DNA from 3 places in the Rhizobium sp. AN5 genome. Region 1 is predicted to be linked to each of the others. Evidence: riboswitches for the same ligand, from Rfam matches in the RefSeq annotation. Region 1 holds a riboswitch; each other region holds the start of a gene.
What was found. A riboswitch is a leader RNA that binds a small molecule or an ion and turns the genes downstream of it on or off. The one in region 1 is predicted to bind thiamine pyrophosphate.
Positions count from the first base shown of each region.

Region 1 (5,651 bases):
CCCATTGCCCGCTACTGTGGGGCGGTGACCAGTCCGTCGATTTCTCCCGCCATGACGGTCTCGTCACCGTCATATGTGGCGCATTGTCTTCCGGTCTTCTCGGCAATGCCTATCACCATTCCGATATTGGCGGTTATACCAGCCTGTTCGGCAATGTCAGAACCCCGGAACTCATCATGCGCTGGACAGAGATGGCAGCCTTTACCCCTGTCATGCGCACCCATGAGGGCAATCGCCCGCGCGACAATCTCCAGATCGATCAGGACGAGACGGTTCTTGGTCATTTTGCCCGCATGACGGCGATCTACGTTGCACTCGCTCCCTATCTGAAATCGCTCTCCACTGAAGCGGCCAAAACCGGCCTGCCGGTACAGCGCCCGCTTTTCCTGCATCACGAGAACGACCGGCAGACCTATGCCATTCAGGACAGCTATCTCTACGGGGCCGACATGCTGGTCGCACCCGTGTGCAAGGCGGGGGAGACGCAGCGCACGCTTTACCTTCCGGGCGATAGTGAATGGGTGCATCTTTGGAGTGGCGCGCGGTATTTTGGCGGGCACGAGATCACCGTGGAGGCTCCGATAGGCCAACCGGCTGTGTTCTACCGCGCTGAAACGCCCTTTACTGCGTTATTTGAACAGCTTCGCAATATCGCTTGAAGCATCACCTTCCGGCCATTTCCAAAAAACGCCGCAAATATTGCGGCGTTCAACCGATGCTTTAACAGGCCTCGCTAAACGGCCATCAGCCCGTCAGGCGTGGTGATGTAATGGCTTTCTTGAACAGCACCGTCATCGCGTCGCTGATGCCCTGGGACGGGCTGACTTCGAAGTACAGGCCCGGGGAAGCACAGCTCTGCATGCGTGAGCCGATTTCCGCCTGAAAGGGTTTGATCCAGCTATTATACCAGTCATTCGTCGGCAGCGGCAGATAGGTGGTATAAAGCACCGCGATACGAAAACCCTTTTCCTTCAATTTCGTACAGTCTTTGATGTCGATCGGCTCCTGACAGCGGCCTCCTGTCAGTTTTTTCGTACAGGAGGACGGCTTGTAACTGTCGCCCACCCCGTCTGAAACAAAGAAAATAACCTTATCCGGGTTTGCCGAGCTTGCGCCCGTGCCCGAACTGCCGACCTTATCTCCAATCTGGACCAGTGCCCGGTCGAAATCGGTTTGCTGGTCGTTGTTGTATCCCTGATAGGGGATCGACATCAGGTTGATTTCACCAGCTTTTTTCTTTGCTGCGTCCAGATCCGAGGTTAGCGAAACGACCTCAAGCAGCTTGGTATCTTCCGCCCGTTCCCCGAAGGTATAGACGGCCATGCGATATTGATTGCTGCTTTTGCGCGTGGACTTTGCCGTGTCCATCAGGCTGGCGGTTGCCTTAGCAACCACGTCGATACGCGTCGTAACCCCGAGTTTCTTGGCCTTGAAGTAATAGCTGTTCGGGTCTGCCACGCCGTCCTTCACGATGTGACAGGCAAAAGCGCATTTATCGCCAGTATTCGCAACCAGGGTGGCAACATCCGTGGGTGTGGCGCCCACTCCCATGGAGGGCGTATTATCAAGTAGAAGATAGAAATCGCTGAAGGTTTCCGTTTCGTATTTGGCCGTGGCCGTGCCGCCAACCGAAACGAAATCTTTCCCCAGAAGCCCTGAGAGCGTCGTGCTGACCGACGCCTTGAAGCTGACGGACGACTCGACCACATTGCCGTGCTTGATCACCGAAACATCGACAGAGGTAATGGTGTAGTCCGCGTCGCCGCGCTGATTGCCATCGAAGAATGCCCGGGCTTCGTCATTGCCGACGGGAATGACACCGTCCCCCGACATCTTCTTTGCCGCCTGAACACTTGCGGACATATCGGCGACTGCCGCCAGAGCTGCGGAATCCGCCGCCTGCTGCAGATCGGCTTTGACCGACATGCCGCGCGTAATATCGAGCGCCACACCGGCAGCCCCGCACAGAGGCACCATGAGCAGCGCGGTCAGAATGCCAAAATTTCCAGATTTCTCTTGCCAGAAGTTTTTCAAGTTCGCCCCCAACCATTCTGGGAGCTGAAGCTAATACAGCGGAATTGAAAAGCGGTTTCAATAAATAACTAATTTTTGATAAACTTAATATAATCAATAACTAATATGTTCGCGGCAAATTCGCCAATATTCTCGTTAACTTTCAACGTTGACATTACTTCAAAACCCTCCTAGCAAATCAGTCTCTTCCGAGGGGAGCACCTGACGGTGCTGAGATGGCGATGAGCCGGACCCTTGAACCTGATCCGGGTCATGCCGGCGTAGGAACGGAAACTGTAGCGCGTTTGCGGTACTGCCCTTTCTCTTCTCCGCTTTGCCCGGATCTCCGTGATCGCCACAGCTGGAGACCGAACGATGATGATGAAACATCCTTCCCTTCGTATACGGTACGGCTGCGTCTGAGGCCCGGCCGATGCGTGCCTCCCATGCGCTTAAGGGCGTCGTTCTCATTCTGATTGTCTGGCAGCTGGGCATCTGGCTGTTTGCACCGCCCCGCTATATCCTGCCCTCGCCCGCCGATGTTGCCGCAGCACTCCTGCGCCAGCCTGCCTTCCTGTTCGGACAGGCCATGGTGACATCAGGTGAAATGGCCGCCGGGCTTGCGGCTGGCATTGCCGCCGGCATTCTCGTTGCCTTTACGATTGCCGCCGTCCCGCGTTTTGGCCGCCTCGTCTGGCCCATGGTTCTCGTGTTGCAGGCATTTCCGGTCTTCGTGCTGGCCCCCATTCTCGTACTCTGGTTCGGTTTCGGCATGGCTTCGAAAGTGGTCATGACGGCGATCATCATCTTTTTCCCCGTCGCTTCAGCCTTCACCGATGGCCTCAATCGCACGGATCGGACGATCCTCGATGCCGCCTCGCTGACGGAGGCGAGCCACTGGCAAATCCTAATCCGGTTGCGTGTGCCGCTGGCGCTTCCCTCACTCATTTCCGGGCTGAGGGTCGCAGCTCCGCTCGCCCCGCTCGGCGCGGTCATTGGCGAATGGGTGGGCGCCTCCGCCGGGCTGGGTTTTGTCATGATCCAGTCCAATGCCCGCATGCAGACCGACACAATGTTCGCCGCCATGACCATTCTCGCCGTCATGGCGGTGCTGCTGCGGCTTGTCGTCGACCGGGCAACGGCCAACCTCGCCCCCTGGGCCAAAGAAACAGACCACGTCATTCCTTTCAAACATTTGCGGAGACTTTCGGCATCATGAAACGAACTCTTCTTTCCCTCATCGTTGCGGCAGCAAGCGTGCTTTCGCCCGTGCAATCGCAGGCGGCAGACAAGCTTACCGTATTGCTGGAATGGTTCGTGAACCCGGACCATGCACCGATGGTGATTGCCAAGGAACGCGGCCTTTTCGCCGATGCAGGGCTGGAGGTCGAGTTGATCCCGCCCGCAGACCCATCCGCCGTACCGCGTCTCGTCTCGGCAAAGCAGGCCGATATCGGTGTACACTACCAGCCGAACCTCTATCTCGACCACGATGCAGGGCTGCCGCTTGTCCGTTTCGGCACGCTGGTGGAAACCCCGCTGAACACCGTCACCGTTCTGGCCGATGGTCCGATCAAGAGCCTGAAGGACCTGAAGGGCAAGAAGGTCGGCTTCTCGGTTTCCGGTTTCGAGGATGCTATGCTGAAGCGCATGCTGGAGAAGGAGGGACTGACGAAAGACGATGTGGAACTGGTCAACGTCAATTTCTCACTCTCGCCGTCCCTGATTGCCGGCAAGGTCGATGCCACGCTTGGCGGTTTCCGTAATTTCGAACTGACGCAGATGAAGCTTGAGGGCCACGACGGCCGCTCGTTCTTCCCCGAGGAACATGGCGTGCCCGCCTATGACGAACTGATCTTCGTCACCCATCGTGATCTCGTGAAAGACAGCCGCCTGCCGCGTTTTCTCTCGGCCGTTGAGCAAGCCGCGATTTTCATCACCAACCACCCGCAAGAATCCTGGCAGCTTTTCATCAAGGCCTATCCGAACCTTGACGACGCGCTGAACAAACAGGCGTTTTTCGATACGCTGCCGCGTTTTGCCAAACGTCCAGGCGCACTCGATCGCACCCGATACACGCGCTTCGGCACCTTCATGCAGGACATGCAACTGATCAAGCAGGCGCCGGCGGCGGAAGACATTGCCGTGGAGCTGCAATAACCATGGCAAACAGTTTTCCGACTGCGGCGAAGGCCGCGGAGATCCTCGAAAGGGTAAGGCAGACGCGCCCGCGCGTGCATTGCCTGATGAACACCGTGGTGCAGAAATTCACCGCGGACGGCATTACCGTTGTCGGCGGCATCCCCTCGATGACAACCTCACTCGAAGAAATCGGTGCTTTCGTCACGAAAGCCGATGCGGTGACGATCAATCTCGGCACGCTCGACGCCGACCGGCGCAAAGTCATTCGATTTGCCGTCGAGATTGCCCGCGCGGCTGGCAAGCCGTGGATTCTGGACCCCGTGCATTGCGACTATTCGCCATCGCGACTGGCGTTCGCGCGTGACCTGATCTCGCTTGGACCCACCATCGTGCGCGGCAACAGCGCTGAGATGAGCCTGATCGGTGCTGTTCCGAACGCCATCAGGATAGAGACCGGACCTGTCGATAACCTGCGCGACGCCACACGGAGCGTCAGAATCGTTAACGGTCACCCGTGGATGGCGAAGGTGACAGGCACGGGTTGCCTATCGGGTGGCGTCATCGCCGCCTTCATGGCGGTGGAAAAAGACGCACTGACGGCCGCCGCCGCCGCCCTCGCCATCACGGGTGTAGCAGCCGAACTGGCAGCGAAAAACGCCAAAGGTCCCGGCACATTCGAACCGGCATTTCTCGATGTGCTTTCAGAAATTTCCGGCGAAGACATAATAAACCATGCGAGGATTGAGCATGAACAAGGTTGATTACCGTCTCAACGCGCTGGTTGATGCGAGCCTCGGCGATGTCGCGCCGTTGGCCGAGCTTGCTCTGGCGGCCGCACTCAACGGCGCGACCATCCTGCAATATCGCGACAAACACGCCTCCACGCGAGAGATGATCGAAAACGCCCTCGCCATTCGCGAAGCCATTGCCGGCACCGGCGTGCCGCTGGTCATCAACGACCGGGTGGATGTGGCGCTCGCCTCTGGCGCGGACGGGGTGCATCTCGGCGCCGATGATATGGATGCCCAAACCGCCAGACGCATCCTTGGAGATAAGGCGATCATCGGCCTCACCGTCAAGAACCGCGCCGATACCGAGCGGGCGGCCTCCATGCCCGCCGATTATGCCTGCATTGGTGGCGTGTTCGAAACGGTTTCCAAGGTCAATCCCGACAAGCCTGTCGGCCTCGACGGCTTTACGACGCTTCGCACTCTGCTTCGCGAATTGCGGCCCGGCATGCCGGTGGGCGCCATCGCCGGTATCGATCTTGCCCGCGTGCCGAACGTCATCGCCACCGGTGCGGATGGTGTCGCCGTCATTTCTGCAATCTTCCGCGCAGGCGATATTGCCAGCGCAACCAGGGACTTCCGCGCGGCAGTCGATGCAGCGCTGAAAGCGAGACAGCCATGACAGCAATCGCATTGACCATTGCCGGCTCAGACAGCGGCGGCGGCGCGGGCATTCAGGCCGACATCAAGACTTTCTCGGCGCTTGGC
Region 1 is NZ_OCMJ01000003.1:374,736-380,386, forward strand. Features, by position in the region: gene CRP02_RS05150 (alpha-glucosidase) at 1-659, shown strand, start outside; gene CRP02_RS05155 (TadE/TadG family type IV pilus assembly protein) at 745-2,034, opposite strand; TPP riboswitch at 2,216-2,318, shown strand; gene CRP02_RS05160 (ABC transporter permease) at 2,447-3,232, shown strand; gene CRP02_RS05165 (ABC transporter substrate-binding protein) at 3,229-4,173, shown strand; gene CRP02_RS05170 (hydroxyethylthiazole kinase) at 4,176-4,916, shown strand; gene thiE (thiamine phosphate synthase) at 4,903-5,565, shown strand; gene thiD (bifunctional hydroxymethylpyrimidine kinase/phosphomethylpyrimidine kinase) at 5,562-5,651, shown strand, end outside.

Region 2 (5,651 bases), on a different contig from region 1:
TCGCTGAAAAGCGGAAAAGCCATCGTGCTCGCCCGCCCTTATGATCTGACCGGAGCCTGACGCCTTGGCACCCCCAATTTTGAAACTCGATGACATCAAGCTGACCTTCGGCGTGACCCCGCTGCTCGACGGCGCCAATCTTCAGGTGGAGCCGGGCGACCGCATCTGCCTTGTCGGACGCAACGGTTCGGGCAAGTCGACCCTGATGAAGATCGCCGCCGGTCTGGTCGAGGCGCAGTCGGGCGAGGTTTTCCGTCACCCCTCCGCCACCATCCGTTATCTGGAACAGGCGCCGGATTTTGCCGGTTACGACACCGTGCAGGCCTATGCCGAGGCGGGGCTGGGACCTGGCGACGATCCCTATCGCGTTACCTATATTCTCGAGCATCTGGGCCTGACGGGACAGGAACATCCGGATAGCCTGTCCGGCGGCGAAGCGCGGCGTGCGGCCCTTGCCCGCGTCATGGCGCCTGAACCCGATATTCTGATGCTGGACGAGCCGACCAACCATCTGGACTTGCCCACCATCGAATGGCTTGAAGGCGAGTTGCAGCAGACGCGTAGCGCGCTGGTGCTGATCTCGCACGACAGGCGTTTTCTGGAGAAGGTTTCGACCTCGACCGTGTGGCTGGATCGCGGCCAGTCCCGTCGTCTCAATCGCGGTTTTGCGCATTTCGAGGAATGGCGCGACAAGGTGCTGGAAGAGGAAGAGCTGGAGCAGCACAAGCTCGGCAAGGCCATCGAGCGTGAAGAACACTGGATGCGTTACGGCGTGACCGCGAGACGCAAGCGCAACATGCGCCGTGTGGGCGAGCTTCAGGCAATGCGTGCGGACTATCGCGGCCACAAGGGACCGCAGGGCAGCGTGCAGGCGACGGCTGCGGAGGTGCGGGAATCCGGCAAACTGGTCATCGAGGCAGACGCAATCACCAAGTCTTACGGCGAGCGCGTGATCATCGCGCCGTTTTCGCTGCGGGTGCATCGCGGTGATTGCATCGGTCTCGTCGGGCCGAACGGTGCCGGCAAGACAACGCTTTTGAAGATGCTGACCGGCCAGCTTCAGCCCGATAGCGGCACGGTAAAGCTCGGCACCAATCTGGAAATCGCGACACTTGACCAGAAGCGTGAAGATCTCAATCCAAACGATACGCTCGCTCATTACCTCACCGACGGTCGCGGCGACAATTTGCTGGTCAATGGCGAGTTGAAACATGTGACGGGTTACATGAAGGACTTCCTGTTCCAGCCGGAACAGGCCCGCACGCCCATCCGCAACCTCTCCGGTGGTGAGCGCGCCCGTCTTATTCTTGCGCGCATTCTGGCGCGGCCTACCAACCTGCTGATCCTTGACGAGCCGACCAACGATCTCGATATCGAAACGCTCGATCTGTTGCAGGAAATCGTTGCGGGCTTTTCCGGCACGGTCATTCTCGTCAGCCACGACCGCGATTTCCTCGACCGTACCGTCACCTCCACAATCGCGCCCGCCAATCCGGACCAGCCGGATGGACGCTGGATCGAATATGCCGGCGGCTATTCGGACATGATGGCGCAACGCAAGGGTGCTGCGGAAGAAAAGCGCAAGGCGGAGAAGCAGGAAAAGGCAAAGACCGCCCCTTCCGCCTCCGCGTCGCAGGACCCCTCAAAGGCCAAGGGCAAGCTTTCCTTCAAGCAAAAATTTGCGCTCGAAAACCTTCCAAAGGAAATGGAGAAGGCGCAGGGCGAAATCGCCAAGCGTGAGCAGCGCATGGCCGACCCCAATCTGTTCACCAAGGACCCGGCTACCTTCAATACGCTGGCGCAGGAAATGACGAAGCTGCGCGAAAAGCTCGAAGCCATGGAAGAGGAATGGCTGGAGCTGGAGATGCTGCGCGAGGAAATTGAAGGGTGAGTGGGTCGCGATTTCTTGACTAAGGTCTCAGCCGCCTTTGACAGGGAGGCGGAATTGCCGTTTCCTGTGCGGATTCGGAGGAGTTCAGAAAATGCGCATGATCTTCGTCAATCTGCCGGTCAAGAATATCGAGACATCGAGAAGCTTCTTCACGGCTCTCGGTTTCACCTTCAATCAGGAATATTCGGATGACCGCACGCTCTGCATGATCGTTGAGGAGAACATCTTCGTGATGCTTCTTCAGGAGGAGCGTTTTCGCGATTTCATCAATGGCGATATCGCCGACGCCACACGCAGCACCGAGGTCCTGACCTGTCTCACAGCGGGAAGCCGTGAGGAAATCGACCGGATGATCGAAACGGCGCTCGCCTCGGGTGGCAGCAGCTGGAAACCGGTTCAGGATCACGGTTTCATGTATGCCGGTAGTTTTCAGGATCCCGACGGCCATGTCTGGGAACTGGTGCACATGGTGCAGCAGGCCTGACGGCAGCCATCTTGCCAATCAGAGACAGCGGGACTACATCATCATCTTGATCTAACGGGGTGTCTTTTGTGCTTGCGTGCAAAAGGCTGAGAGGCTTGCCAACCCGAAGAACCTGATCCGGTTCATACCGGCGGAGGGATTAGACGGCTTAAGGCAAGCGGCTATTTCCCTTTTCGTTTTTTGAGGAGATACCCGTGCGCCGTCGTCTTTTCCTGAATTCCCTCGTTGCCGTTTCGTTGTTTCTGCCCGGTCTTGCCACTGCTCAGGACAGACAGGAACTGACCGTCTACACCTATGAAAGCTTCGTTTCCGAATGGGGTCCCGGCCCCAAGGTGAAAGAGGCCTTCGAGAAAGTGTGCAATTGCACGGTCAATTTCGTCGGTGTGGCGGATGGCGTGGCGCTGCTCAACCGCCTGAAGCTTGAAGGGGCGGCGTCGAAGGCGGATGTCGTGGTTGGTCTCGACACCAATCTGGTCGCGGAAGCGAAACAGACCGGCCTCTTCGATATCAGCGGTATCGATGCATCGGCGGCCAAGGTGCCGGGCGGTTACAAGGACGACATTTTCGTCCCTTACGACTACGGTCATTTCGCCGTTGTCTATGACACGCAGACGATAAAAAATCCGCCGACGAGCCTGAAGGATCTGGTGGAAGGCGATCCTTCACAGAAAATCGCCATTCAGGACCCGCGCACCTCCACGCCGGGGCTTGGCCTGCTGCTCTGGGTGAAGTCCGTTTACGGCGACAAGGCACCGGAAGCCTGGGCGAAGCTCCGGAAGCGCATTCTCACCGTCACGCCGGGCTGGTCGGAATCCTATGGCCTTTTCACCAAGGGTGAGGTGCCGATGGTGCTCTCCTACACCACGTCGCCTGCCTATCACATGGTCTCGGAAAAGACGGATCGCTATCAGGCCGCGGCTTTTTCCGAGGGGCACTACATCCAGATCGAGGTTTCCGCCCTTCTCAAAAACGCGCCGCACAAGGAACTGGCGAAGCAGTTCCTCGCTTTCACGCTCACATCAGGATTTCAGGATGCCATTCCGGAAAACAACTGGATGATGCCGGTCGCGGCAACGTCCAGGCCCCTGCCCGAGGCATTTTCCAAACTCGTCGTGCCGCAGAAGACCTTCCAGATGGACCCGGAAGAGGTGGCGAAGAACCGCAAGGCCTGGATCGACGAATGGCTTGCGGCCATGAGCATGAACTGAGCAAGAGGCACGCCCGCGCATGATGCTGCGTCGCGACTACAGATGGTCGATCATTGGCGGAACGGCGGCGTTTGCCGCCGTTTTCCTGTTCATGGCGCTTGCTGTCTCAGCACTCCTGTCTTTCGATGCCGGCACATCCGCCGCCGGAATCGTGGATGCCTACACGCTGCGCATCCTGCGCTTCACGCTCTATCAGGCAACGTTGTCCACTGTTCTTTCCATTGTTCTCGGCCTGCCGGTGGCGCTTGCGCTCTCCCGCAGACAGCATTTTCCGGGGCGGATTTGGATTATCAGGTTGATGGCTGTGCCGATGGGGCTGCCGGTGATCGTCGGCGCCTTCGGCATCATCACGATCTGGGGCAGGCAGGGTGTTTTGAATACTGCCCTTGTTTTTGCCGGTGCGGAGCAGCCCTTCAGTATTTACGGCCTTTCCGGGATTCTCATCGCCCATGTGTTTTTCAATCTGCCGCTTGCAGTGCGGCTGATGCTGGCCGGGCTGGAGCGGATTCCGGGCGAATATTGGCGGATGGCGGCAAGTCTTGGCATGGGGCCGGTTTCGGTTTTCCGCTTCATCGAGTGGCCGGCCGTCTCGCGGCTTGTTCCCGGTATTGCCGGGCTTGTCTTCATGCTGTGCGCCACCAGCTTCACGCTAGTGCTTCTGCTGGGAGGTGGACCGGCGGCGACGACACTTGAGGTCGCAATCTACCAGGCGCTGCGGTTTGATTTCGATCCGCAACGGGCAATCGCGCTTTCGGTTTTGCAGATTGCAATCACGGCAGTTCTGCTCGGCCTTCTTGCCTTTTTGCCATCGCCCGAGGCAGAGATCGCCTCGCTTGGGCGGCCCCTTCGCCGCTTCGATGGCAAAGGGATTGGTGCGCGTCTTTGGGATGGGGCGGCAATCATTCTTGCGGTTCTGCTGATTGGCCTGCCGCTTGTGGCCATAACCGTCTCAGGCTTGAGCGCCGATCTGCCGCGCCTTCTGTCGGCGCCGATTTTTCTGCGGGCGGCCGCCACCAGCCTAGCCATCGCCGCACTCTCCGCAACTCTCGTTGTGCTCTGCTGCTTTGCAATCATCAATGCGCGCCAAGCCGTGGGTTCAAGACGGCATGTGGCTCAGCCCCTGCGCTTTCTGTCGGCCACGCTCGGCGCTGGGTCTTCGCTTGTGCTGCTGGTGCCGCCTGTTGTGCTCGGAAGCGGATGGTTTCTGTTGTTGCGGCCTCTCGGTGATGTCAGCTTTTATGCGCCGGTTCTCGTGGCGATCATCAATATGCTGATGGCGCTGCCGCTTGCCATGCGGGTATTGGAGCCAGCCTTTACCAGCCATTTTCTGCGCACCGGCCGGCTCTCCGCCAGTCTCGGGCTTCAGGGCCTGACACGGCTGCGATTCGCTGATCTGCCGGTACTCTGGCGGCCTTTGGTTATGGCGTTTTCCTTCGCCATGGCGCTGTCGCTTGGTGATCTTGGGGCGGTCGCCCTGTTCGGATCGGAAAATTTCGTCACCTTGCCATGGCTGGTCTATAGCAATATGGGCAGCTACCGCACCAACGATGCCGCCGGATACGCGTTCATCCTTGGCGTCGTCTGCCTGCTGCTTGCCGCGGGCGGCGTTTCACGGCAATCCCAATCAGCAAGGGCGAGTATATGACGGGCGATGAATTTGCCGTGGGGCTGGACAAGGTTAGACTGCAGCTCGGAACGCAGGATTTCGATCTCGATTGTATATTCCCGCAAGGCCAGATGACTGCCGTCGTCGGTGCATCCGGTTCTGGCAAGTCGACGCTCCTCAATCTCATCGCCGGTTTTGAATTGCCCGATTCCGGGCGCGTCCTGATCGGCGGGCGGGACATGAAGGCGCTCGATCCTTCCGAGCGACCGGTCTCCTCGATCTTCCAGGATAATAATCTTTTCGCCCATCTCGATATCTTCACCAATGTCGCGCTCGGCATCAGCCCCGGGCTGAAGCTGCGGGCGGAAGACAGGCAGAGGATCGACATGGCGCTCACACGCGTTGGTCTTGCGGGTTTTGACAAACGTTTGCCGGGCACGCTTTCCGGCGGAGAAAGGCAAA
Region 2 is NZ_OCMJ01000004.1:2,507,144-2,512,794, reverse strand. Features, by position in the region: gene CRP02_RS24965 (thiamine diphosphokinase) at 1-60, shown strand, start outside; gene CRP02_RS24960 (ABC-F family ATP-binding cassette domain-containing protein) at 65-1,891, shown strand; gene CRP02_RS24955 (VOC family protein) at 1,983-2,375, shown strand; TPP riboswitch at 2,421-2,531, shown strand; gene thiB (thiamine ABC transporter substrate binding subunit) at 2,570-3,583, shown strand; gene thiP (thiamine/thiamine pyrophosphate ABC transporter permease ThiP) at 3,603-5,228, shown strand; gene CRP02_RS24940 (ATP-binding cassette domain-containing protein) at 5,225-5,651, shown strand, end outside.
Region 2: another riboswitch for thiamine pyrophosphate. It lies ahead of thiB (thiamine ABC transporter substrate binding subunit); the one in region 1 lies ahead of CRP02_RS05160 (ABC transporter permease).

Region 3 (5,651 bases), on a different contig from region 1:
GGTCGAAGATCGCAAGTTCGGTGGCGCGAACGCCATAAAGTGCTTCCAGATCTTCCAGCGGCACCTTGAAGAAAGTGAACTGGTCGCCTTCGAAATCCTGCGTCAGGGTGAAACCGAACATGGCCTCAGGCGGCAACCCTTTCGAGGCCAGCACCTCGATCCACAAATCGATGTAGCAATTGGTCTCCGGCCACATTCTTTCCGACGAATGAAGCGGGTGCTGCACATAGTTTTTGGGATCGAGACCGGGGAAAATCTGCCGCATGAATGGTTAGCCCCAGAGTGTTTTCAAGGCCTTTTCGGGCCATGTTTTTACATCCAGACCGTGATGCGCAAAAAGTGCCAGCGCAATGCGCTCAAGGCCAAAACCGACGCAGGCGGTGTGAGCTACATCACCATTGTCGAGGTTCAATCCCCATTTCTGGCCAAAGGCGTCCTGATGGTAATTAAAGCTCATGCAGGCCGTCGGGTTGGTGGTGGATGTGACGGGGATCAACAGTTCGAATTTCAGGTTCTGGTCGCGCTGGTTGTTGGCGAGCATTTTGCCCGCGCGGCCGAAGAAGGGATCGTTGGCCACGTCGATGGTCACTTCAAGGCCCACGGCTTCCATCATCGCCACGCCGCGATCCATCCATGTCTGACGGAATTCGGTCACATCGCTCTCCGTGCCCATGCGTACATATTCCCGCATGCGGAACAGCTGCTGACGTGCCGGGTCCTTGGAGGGTTCATGGCGGAAACAATAGGACTGGATGTCGTAGAGACCGCCGCCGGAAGGCAATGCGCCGCGCTTGGCGATGGTCGGATAAAGAGGGTAGCAAGCGGCCGGCGTCAGCACGATATCGGTTGCTTTCTGGTCCTTTGTCCAGTCGCCGCCCTCATCCATGGATTTGAGAAGGCTGACATGGTCAAGTTCGCAACCGCAGAAGGAATGCACTGTGCCGGCAAGCTGCGGGAAGCTTTTCATGTAACCGCTCTTTTCGAAATAGGCGCGGTTGATGCCGGGCGGGAAGCGGATCGCCTCTGCACTGTCCGGGCCGCCGGTGCGGTCGATCAGGCGTTCGAATGCGGCAATGACATCCTCGAACTGGCCGCTGCGTCCATAAAGACCATCGACACCCGTTTCAATCAGCAGGCCTTCTTCGAACAGTCGATCGAGAAACGATGTTTGCATATCCATGGTCTTATCCCAAGAGGCTGGTGTCCTGCTTGTGAACCAGCAGGAGATTGGCGGAATTGCCGAGAATACGGTCGTTGGAAATCATCAGGCGCGCGGAATGCGCGTCGCGAAGATGTCGGCCAAGGCTGTAGGGCGTACCGTTCTTGTAACCCATGATGCCGCAGACCAGCATCGCTTGGTCGATGATCTCCAGAATGGTTTCCGAAGAACAGATCTTCACATTGTTCATGGCAACCGCGAACGCCATGGACATCAGCTTGTCCGGGTCGCTCTTGGTGTCCGCGTAAGCCTTTACGCCCGCAATGACGTTGGATTTGACCACCTGCAATTTGGTGGAAATTTCGGCAATGTGGATAGCGCCTGGCGGTGTGACACCGGGCGACTTGCGTGCTGCCGTCCTGACGAAGGATTGCGCGCGCAGCACCGCATCCGACGCGATGCCATACCACACGGCGCTCCACAGAAGATGCGAGCTTGCAAGCATGGATTGCGCGGCGATTTCCGCAAAGGGTTTTGGGAATATCTGCACCGCCGGTGCCTCGCCGCGGAACAGGAAACCGTCCGAACAGGTGCCACGCATGCCGAGTGTGTCCCAGACATGGGTCTTCTCGAGCGTGTACTGATCTTTCAGGAAGACAGTCATCACCTGATCGGCCGGGGCGGCGTCCTTGTGGGCGCGCGAGGTGATGAGGATGGCATCCGCATTGCTGCCGTAGGAAATGACGGTGGCGTCCTTCTCCAGCCGGCAGATGTCTCCTTCGACCTCAATCGCGCAGATGGAATTGCGCAGATTGCCGCCGATTCCGCCTTCGGTCGTCGCCGATGCGAGCAGAAGCTGTTCGCTTGCGATGCTGCTCATGAAGCCCGCATGCCATGGGCTTGTCTCGCCGTGTTCCACAAGGCTCGATGCCTTGATGTGGTGCATGGCGAAAATCATTGCGGTTGCCGAACAGGCCTGGCCAAGCCGGGCGCAGATATCGGCGATTTGCTGTATGGATGCGCCTTCGCCACCAAGAGAGGACGGGACCTGAATGCCGAGAAGGCGCTCTTGTCTCAGCGCCTTGACGGCTTCCTCCGGGAAGCGACCGGTGAAGTCCACCTCGTCCGCATGTTTGGCGGCAATTGCTGCGACGCGGCCTGCGCGCGCGGACAGCGTTTCATCCTGCGGCGCAACGGTCACATTCATCAGGCTGCCTCTTTACCATCCAGAATGAGCTTAACGGTGTCTTCGATGGCCTTGATGCTGGCAAAGGACTTGCGGTTCAAGAGGTTGTCGGGGAATTCGATATCGAAAGCTTCCTCGATACCCAGCATCAATTGCACCGATGCAAAGGAAGAAAGGCCTGCGGCATAAAGATCTGCTTCGTTTTCAATCGTATCGACGGGGGTAGGAAGCTGGCCGAATTTTGCCAGTATTTCACGAATAGTCGCATTCATTCCGACTTATCTCCCATGAATTTAACATCAGGATGGTTTGTGCTTATCGTTAATTTGAAAACGATAATATTCGCCTAAACCGTTAGGTTAATTACCACTAACGGCGCTTTTGTTGTTCGTCCACCTTTGCCAGCCATCAGCAGCACCCTTGACAAATGTCGGGCGGTGTTTTCTCTTGTGTCCATTCACCAGGGGTGTCCCGTCAAGGGGCTGAGATTCTGCTTTTATGCGCAGTGACCCGTTGAACCTGATCCAGTTCATACTGGCGTAGGGACGGTGCAAAGACCGAAGGTCGGACTGCGTGTAACTTGCGCTGCCGACGCGTCGGTATTTTCCATCATTCCGGCTCGAACTGGGTCTCCACTGTCAAACTTTGGAGCCTCATGATGAATATCGTTGCCAAGAATATCCCGCTTGTCGTCACAACCGGGCCGCATCCCGCCTCCACGAAAATCCACAAAACCGGAATTTTGCATCCGCATATTCGCGTGCCGATGCGCGAAATCGCCGTCCACCCGACGGCGGGCGAACCGCCGGTCACGGTCTATGATTCCTCAGGCCCCTATACCGATCCATTGCATAACGTTCTGATCGAAAAGGGTCTGCCGCGCCTGCGTCACGACTGGGTCGTAGCGCGCGGCGATGTCGCGGCTTACGACGGGCGGCATGTCAAGCCGGAGGATAACGGCTTTGCCACCGGTGAACGCCTGACGCCGGAGTTTGCCGTGCGCCACCAGCCGCTTAAGGCCACGGAAGGAAAAGCCGTAACGCAGCTTGCCTATGCGCGGGCAGGCATCATCACGCCGGAAATGGAGTTCATCGCCATCCGCGAAAATCTGGGGCGCGAAGCGGCGAAGGAGAAGCTGGCTCGTGATGGAGAGAGTTTTGGCGCGCAGATACCCGATTATGTGACGCCGGAGTTCGTCCGTCAGGAAGTCGCATCGGGTCGCGCCATCATCCCGGCCAACATCAATCACCCCGAGCTTGAGCCGATGATCATCGGCCGTAATTTTCTGGTCAAGATCAACGCCAATATCGGCAACTCCGCCGTCACCTCCTCCATGGCCGAAGAGGTGGAGAAGATGGTCTGGGCGATCCGCTGGGGTGCCGATACAGTCATGGATCTCTCGACCGGGCGCAACATCCACAATATCCGCGAATGGATCATCCGCAATTCGCCGGTACCGATCGGCACCGTGCCGCTTTATCAGGCGCTGGAGAAGGTCAACGGCATTGCCGAGGACCTCAACTGGGAGGTGTTCCGCGATACGTTGATCGAACAGGCGGAGCAAGGCGTGGATTATTTCACCATCCATGCCGGTGTTCGGCTGCATTACATTCCGCTTACCGTCAACCGTGTCACCGGCATCGTCTCACGCGGCGGTTCGATCATGGCGAAGTGGTGTCTGCATCACCACAAGGAAAGCTTCCTCTACGAGCATTTCGACGAGATCTGCGACATCTGCCGTGCCTATGACGTTTCCTTCTCGCTGGGTGACGGGTTACGGCCCGGTTCGATTGCCGACGCCAATGACGCCGCGCAATTTGCCGAGCTGGAGACGCTCGGTGAGCTGACACAGATCGCATGGGCGAAGGATTGCCAGGTCATGATCGAAGGCCCCGGCCATGTGCCGATGCACAAGATCAAGGAGAACATGGACAAGCAGTTGAAGACCTGCGGTGAGGCGCCCTTTTATACGCTTGGGCCGCTAACGACCGATATCGCCCCCGGTTACGACCACATCACTTCCGGCATCGGGGCAGCGATGATCGGCTGGTTTGGCACGGCGATGCTCTGCTATGTCACGCCGAAGGAACATCTCGGTCTGCCTGATCGTAACGACGTGAAGGTCGGTGTCATCACCTACAAGATCGCGGCTCACGCGGCCGATCTCGCCAAGGGCCATCCGGCAGCACAGGTGCGGGACGATGCGCTGTCGCGTGCAAGGTTCGAGTTCCGTTGGGAAGACCAGTTCAACCTGTCGCTGGATCCGGACACGGCGCGCTCCTTCCATGACGAGACCCTGCCGAAGGAGGCGCACAAGGTCGCGCATTTCTGCTCGATGTGCGGGCCGAAATTCTGCTCGATGCGGATTTCCCACGACATCCGCGCCGAGGCGCAGAAGGAGGGGCTGGAGGCCATGGCCGCGCGCTTCAAGGAAGGTGGCGAGCTTTACATGCCGCTCGCGACCCCGGCAGACGGCCAGTAGCATGCGTGTCCTTGTTAAGGGAACGGGGGTCGCCGGTCTGACGGCGGCCTTCGAACTGGCGCGAAACGGCGTGACCGTTGAGGTTTCGGAGCGCAATGCTGAAGCCTCGCGCGGCGCATCCTTTTATGCGGGCGGCATGCTCGCGCCATGGTGCGAGCGCGAAAACGCGGAAGAGGCCGTTTTGACGCTCGGCCAGGCGGCTCTCGACTGGTGGGATGAGGCGACCCCAGGCCTTGTCACCAGACACGGCACGCTGGTCGTCGCGCCCCCCCGCGACAAAGCTGAGCTTTCGCGGTTTGCATCCAGAACCACTGGATACCAGCGGGTGGATGAGGGCGAAATCGCCGCTCTGGAGCCTGACCTTGCCGGGCGGTTCCGCTCCGGGCTTTATTTCACGGGCGAGGGGCATCTCGATCCGCGCCTTGCGCTCAAATCGCTGCTTACGCGGCTTTGCGGCTTGGGCGTGCGGTTTCATATGGGTATTCCGGTGGATGAGCAGCGGTTCGATCGGGTGGTGGATTGCACCGGCGCTGCGGCGGTGGGCGAGATTGCCAACCTTCGCGGCGTTCGGGGAGAAATGCTCTATCTCGCCACGTCAGAGGTCTCCCTGTCGCGCGCCGTCCGGCTCTTACATCCGCGCATTCCGCTTTACATCGTGCCGCGCGAGCCGGGCCGTTTCATGGTGGGTGCGACGATGATCGAGACAGAGGATGCCGGAGCCATTTCAGCGCGCTCGATGATGGAGTTTCTGAACGCCGCCTATGCCGTACATCCGGCCTTCGGCGAAGCGGAAATCATCGAGACCGGAACGGGCGTGCGCCCCG
Region 3 is NZ_OCMJ01000004.1:2,348,305-2,353,955, reverse strand. Features, by position in the region: gene CRP02_RS24240 (DUF1839 family protein) at 1-265, opposite strand, end outside; gene CRP02_RS24235 (amino acid--[acyl-carrier-protein] ligase) at 272-1,180, opposite strand; gene CRP02_RS24230 (acyl-CoA dehydrogenase family protein) at 1,185-2,366, opposite strand; gene CRP02_RS24225 (acyl carrier protein) at 2,366-2,617, opposite strand; TPP riboswitch at 2,798-2,909, shown strand; gene thiC (phosphomethylpyrimidine synthase ThiC) at 3,004-4,827, shown strand; gene thiO (glycine oxidase ThiO) at 4,829-5,651, shown strand, end outside.
Region 3: another riboswitch for thiamine pyrophosphate. It lies ahead of thiC (phosphomethylpyrimidine synthase ThiC); the one in region 1 lies ahead of CRP02_RS05160 (ABC transporter permease).